2 regions of the Agrobacterium sp. H141 genome follow, and region 1 is predicted to be linked to the other one. Evidence: predicted binding sites of a transcription regulator. Region 1 holds the regulator's gene; the other holds the start of a gene.
The links. Region 1 encodes LexA, which represses DNA repair genes until DNA is damaged. Its sites were predicted from a motif close to TGTTCNNNNTGTGTTCNG; they were not measured.
Positions count from the first base shown of each region.

Region 2: the regulator LexA is predicted to act here: its motif matches at 1,796-1,813, upstream of uvrA (excinuclease ABC subunit UvrA).

Region 1 is NZ_CM169893.1:2,118,456-2,121,570, reverse strand. Features, by position in the region: gene kdsA (3-deoxy-8-phosphooctulonate synthase) at 1-547, opposite strand, end outside; gene ACWPM9_RS09760 (VOC family protein) at 544-1,440, opposite strand; gene lexA (transcriptional repressor LexA) at 1,650-2,363, shown strand; gene ACWPM9_RS09750 (hypothetical protein) at 2,317-3,115, opposite strand, start outside.
Region 2 is NZ_CM169893.1:2,227,107-2,230,221, forward strand. Features, by position in the region: gene uvrA (excinuclease ABC subunit UvrA) at 1-1,670, opposite strand, end outside; gene ACWPM9_RS10175 (single-stranded DNA-binding protein) at 1,939-2,493, shown strand; gene ACWPM9_RS10180 (MarC family protein) at 2,601-3,115, opposite strand, start outside.

The sequences.
Region 1 (3,115 bases):
TATTGTATCCGAAGGATGCACCGCGCTCGCACAAGAGCACGTTCGGATTGCCGCTTTCGACGATCTTGGCGAGCACGTTCTTCATGTCCCAGGGCGCGAGGAACTGGCCTTTCTTGACGTTGATCGCACGACCAGTCTTGGCAGCAGCGACCAGCAGGTCTGTCTGGCGACTGAGGAAGGCCGGGATTTGCAACACGTCGACCACCGGCGCGACGATGGCACACTGTTCCTCGGTGTGAATGTCGGTCAGCACAGGAAAGCCGAATTCCTTTTTAAGGTCTGCAAACACCTCAAGTGCCTGCTCCAGCCCGATACCGCGCTTCCCAGACAGAGATGTCCGGTTGGCCTTGTCAAAAGAGGACTTGTAGACGAGGCCGATGCCGAGCGTGTCGCAGATTTCCTTGATCTCGCCAGCCATCATAAAGGCGTGGTCGCGGCTCTCCATCTGGCAAGGGCCGGCGATCAACGAAAAGCGTGCGCTATTGGAAAAGGTGACCTTGCTTGCGCCATCGCCAACGACCACGCTTGAATTTGGTGAAATGCTCATGCCTTGTCCTCGAATATGAATGTTACGCCCTGACCCGCCGATGGTGGAACCACAAGGCGACCCTCCCGGGCTTCGTAAGAAATGCCATTAGCGGCAAGAAGCGCACCTGTCACGCCAAGATCGCCCACGGCAACGACTAATCCCGCGCCCTCAAGACCGGCGGTCCTGCTCATTACAGATAGACCATAGCTGCGGGTAAATCCGTCCGGCGTCATCACTTCTATCTGAGTGCCGCCGGCAGCGAATTCCAGTCTGCCGCCTCGGGTTGCTGAAGCATGCGCCTGAAACACAGCATCGATATAACCCTCAAATATTGAGGGGTCTTCCGCCGTCAAGATCACGCCACTCACACGCATTGCGCTATTGTCGTGTTGCGCCAGCGCCTCCTTGTCGATCGCCAGCGGCAACAGTCGCTCACAGGCAAACAGCAGCAGGTCAGGCGCTTGTTCATCCTTGGCGAAAGCCAGCTTGAAACCGGCTTTCGCCTCGCTTCCATCGGCCGCTTGAACAGGTCGCTCGAAAGACAGCATCTTGCCGGCAGACCGTCCCTCTGCCTCGAACCTTGCGTGATCCGCATCCGCGTCGCGGCTCTCGGCAATAATGGCCGACAGCCCCTCGCCACGATCTGCCCGAAACGCTTCATGGCGCGCCACAAACACATTGCCCTGCCGTATCGCGTCGTGGCATTTCTCAGGATCGGCAACACCCAGAGGCTCCAGATATCCGCCTTCGGAAAAATAAACACAGGCATTTTCGGTGCCGAATGGATGGAGCGCATCGGCTGCCACCGTGAAACCGAGCGCCGTCAACCGGTTGCGTGCGACCCCAAGCGCTCCGACAGGCAGGACAATATGATCGAGCGCGCGGGCCGGCGAGGCAGACGATGAATCCATGAACGGTTCCTCAGCATCAAAACGCGTCGGTTGTGCGCCATCGCAGGCTCAAACACAAGACATCGCACTTTATCGAACACTTTAGTTCTGATGTGCGCGCCGACCCATCAATTCCATTGTTGCCAGCCTCACAAAAATTTAGTCACTTGCAGAACACAACTGGAACAGATAGTGTATGTTCTGGATTTGTTTCATCAAAGGGAATCGCAATGCTGACCCGCAAACAACAGGAATTGTTGCTCTTCATTCACGAAAGAATGAAGGAGTCCGGCGTGCCGCCATCCTTTGATGAAATGAAAGATGCACTGGATCTGGCCTCCAAATCCGGCATCCATCGTCTGATCACAGCGCTGGAGGAGCGCGGTTTCATTCGCCGGCTACCCAACAGGGCAAGAGCACTGGAAGTGATCAAGCTTCCCGAAGCCTATTCACCCAGCATGCAGCCACGTCGCGGCGGTTTCTCGCCCAGCGTCATCGAGGGCAGCCGCGGCAAGACGCCACCGCCGATGCTGCGCCAGCCGAGCGAAGACAACAACAATACGGTTTCCGTTCCGGTGATGGGTCGCATTGCCGCCGGTGTGCCAATCTCTGCCATTCAGAACAACACTCATGAAATCAGCATTCCCGCCGAAATGGTCAGCAGCGGCGAGCATTATGCGCTTGAGGTCAAGGGTGACTCGATGATCGAGGCCGGCATCCTTGACGGCGACACCGTGATCATCCGCAATGGCTCGACCGCCAGTCCGGGCGATATCATCGTGGCGCTGGTCGATGACGAGGAAGCAACCCTGAAGCGCTTCCGTCGCAAGGGTGCGTCGATTGCTCTTGAAGCGGCCAATCCGGCTTACGAAACACGGATCTTTGGGCCTGACAGGGTCAAGGTTCAGGGTAAGCTGGTCGGCCTGATCCGCCGCTATCACTGAGGTCGGTGAGCACGGTCTCCACTGGTTTCATATCATAGCGGCCGCTGCGCCAATCATATCTACGATGCAGGCTCCAGGGCCTTGCACGGCCGGAGAAAGCAGAGCGCAAAGCGATTGCCCCGTTGCTGTGCGGGCCTAGCCATATTTCCAAAGAGCCCGTTTTGCGAAGTGTATCGGGCGTGATCAATCTCGCGCCCGAGCGACAATGGTCATAGCCAAGCCGTCGCGCAGAAATAACAATATCACCGAGATCGCAGGCCAGGCCTGAAAGCCGTGGCTCCTCAAGTGTCACCACCCGCCAGCCCCCGCTGATACGGGCAACGCACCAGACCTTGTTCAGGCAACTGAACTGGCCGTCGACCGACATGTCCAACATATGTGCGAGTTTCGTGCTGGCGTAGCGTATCGCATTTTCCGAAAGCACGGGAAAGCGGCGACCACCATCAGGGGTCGCGATGTCCCGCGGCGCAATCGCCTTGGCAAGCAAGGCATCCTCTTCGACAGCAGGTTTTTGATGGCTGTGGCGCTGCAAACCGTTCTGCCATTGGGTAAATATGAAGCCCGGCGGTCGGGCGCTCGTAGTGGCGATCACGTCCGCATTGTTGGCACCATTGCCGATCAACCCAACCAGACGACCGTCCTCATAGATCAGCAGATCGGCAGTCCTGTCTTTAGGAAGCGCCAATCCGGTGATCAGACCAACTGCGAGGATGGCGGTGCCAATATGCCTGATGCGACTTCGAAGCAGTGCC
Region 2 (3,115 bases), 110 kb from region 1:
AGGTGCTTCAGCGTATCGAGAAGGCGGGCATTATCGCGCTGGTGCAGGCCGATGGAGGGTTCGTCGAGCACGTAAAGCACGCCGGTCAGGCCCGAGCCGATCTGCGAGGCCAACCGGATGCGCTGGCTTTCGCCGCCCGACAGCGTGCCGGAATTGCGCGACATCGACAGATAGTCGAGGCCGACATCGTTGAGAAAACGCAGGCGTTCGCGGATTTCCTTGAGGATGCGAACCGCGATCTCGTTCTGCTTGGCCGTCAGCTTTTCCGGCAGTGTCTCGAACCAGGCACCGGCATTCTTGATCGACATTTCCGTCACCTGGCCGATATGGCGACCGTCGATCTTGACTGCCAGCGCTTCCGGCTTGAGGCGATAGCCGTTACAGGCCGGGCAGGGGGCGGCCGACATATAGCGCTCGATTTCTTCGCGTGCCCAGGCGCTGTCGGTTTCCTTCCAGCGACGCTCGAGGTTTGGCACGATGCCTTCGAATTCCTTGACCGTCTTGTAGGAACGCGCCCCATCGGCATAATTGAATTCTATCTTCTCCTTGGTGCCGTGCAAAATCGCCTTTTGCGCCGGCATCGGCAGATCGGACCATTTGCTCGACAGCTTGAAGCCGAACTCCTTGCCCAGCCCTTCCAGTGTCTGGTTGTAATAGGGCGACGAGGATTTGGCCCAGGGCGCAATGGCCCCGTCGTTCAACCGGCGCTCGGCCTCGGGCACGATCAGCGCTTCATCGATCTTCTGCTGGAAACCAAGACCGTCGCAGGTCGGGCAGGCACCGAAGGGGTTGTTGAAGGAAAACAGCCGCGGTTCGATCTCGGAAATGGTGAAGCCGGAGACCGGGCAGGCGAATTTTTCCGAAAACAGCACCCGCTCATGGGTCTCGTTCAGCGACTTGTTGGCCGAACCGCCCGCTGCCGTTTCTTCCGGCGGCAAAGGCTTGTCTGCAAATTCGGCAATCGCCAGACCGTCTGCCAGCACATGCAGGCAGGTTTCCAGGCTGTCGGCCAGGCGGCTGGCGATATCCGGGCGCACCACAATGCGGTCGACCACCACGTCGATATCGTGCTTGTACTTCTTGTCGAGCGCCGGAACGTTTGCAATCTCGTAGAAGGTGCCGTCCACCTTGACGCGCTGGAAGCCCTTCTTCATCAGCTCGGCAAGTTCTTTTTTATACTCGCCCTTTCGACCGCGCACCATCGGCGCCAATATATAAAGACGCGTGCCCTCCTCGAATGCGAGGATGCGGTCGACCATCTGCGACACGGTCTGGCTCTCGATCGGCAAGCCGGTGGCCGGCGAATAGGGAATTCCGGCACGGGCAAAGAGCAGACGCATATAGTCGTAGATCTCGGTGACAGTGCCAACCGTCGAGCGCGGATTGCGCGAGGTGGTCTTCTGTTCGATCGAGATCGCCGGCGACAATCCGTCGATCTGGTCGACATCCGGCTTTTGCATCATTTCAAGGAACTGACGGGCATAGGCCGACAGACTTTCGACGTAACGGCGCTGACCCTCGGCGTAAATCGTGTCGAAAGCGAGCGACGATTTGCCCGAGCCGGACAAGCCGGTCATGACGATGAGGCTGTCGCGCGGCAGATCGATATCGATACCCTTGAGGTTGTGCTCACGCGCGCCGCGAATGGAAATGGTCTTCAGATCACTCATAGATAACAAGCCTGTCAGGGAGGAGGACGGGTCTTTATGTAGGCATCGACAAGCCGGTGTCGAGGCGAATGCAAGAAACTCTCTGCAATCTCCCCGATTCGGTTGACAGGATCATAGGCAATTTATAGAACAAAAAAAGAACATAATTGGCTGTGGATTACAAGCCGAATTCTGGCCAGTAAAATCCAATCGCGCTGCGCTTTGCTTTAAGGTGTGCGCAAACGAGGCAATGAATAGGGCCGCCATGATAGCGGCAAGGATGTGAGTTATGGCAGGTAGTGTCAACAAGGTCATTCTGATCGGCAATCTGGGAGCGGATCCGGAAATCCGCCGCACCCAGGATGGACGACCGATCGCAAACCTGAGGATCGCGACATCCGAGAGCTGGCGCGACCGCACGTCCGGCGAGCGCCGCGAAAAAACCGAATGGCATACGGTGGTGATCTTCAATGAAGGTCTGTGCAAGATTGCCGAGCAGTATCTGAAGAAGGGCTCGACGGTTTATATCGAAGGCCAGCTGCAGACCCGCAAATGGCAGGACCAGACCGGCAATGACCGTTATTCGACGGAAGTGGTGCTGCAGGGCTTCAACGGCAACCTGACCATGCTGGGCGGGCGCGGCGACGGTGGCGGTGCATCGCGCGGCGGCGACTTCGGTGGCGGCAGCGATTTCGGCGGTACCGGCAACGGCGGCGGTTACGACGACTACAACCAGTCGCGCGGCGGCGCCCAGGGCGGTGCAGCCGCTGGCGGTGGCGCCCGTGGCGGCAATCAGGGCAGCGGCAATTTCTCACGCGATCTGGACGACGATATTCCGTTTTGATCGAGAGGCGCCAGGCCGAACATTGGTGTTTGCAGGAAAAGGGCCTTGCGGCCCTTTTCCGATTCTGACATCCGGGTCCGTGACGCTAATGCGAAAGCAACGCGCCATCACGCGCCGGTGATCACCGATTTCACACCGTCGACCACGAACTGGACCGACAGAGCCGCCAGCAGCACGCCCAGCAATCGGGTGAGGATCATGCGCCCGGTATTGCCGAGAAAGCGGTTGAGCGGGCCGGAGATCAGCATCGCACCCAGCACCAGACACATGCAGACCGCGATTACGGCCAGCAGCTCCATACGCTCGATTGCACTTGGCAGATGACCGGACAGAAGGATGGTTGCGGAAATGGCACCAGGGCCGGCGATGAGCGGTAGCGCCAGCGGAAAGACAGCGATGTTCTGGGCGTGATCTTCGGTGACGGCCTGGTCGCGCGCCTTTTCCTTGCGCTCCTGCCGTTTCTCGAAGATCATTTCGAAGGCAATGGCAAACAGCAGGATGCCGCCGGCAATGCGGAAGGCACCGATGGAGATGCCGAGCAGATCGAGAATGCGCGCGCCGAAAATGGCGAACACTGCCAGAATGGCAAAGGCGATCAGCGTTCCGCGCAACGCCACCATAC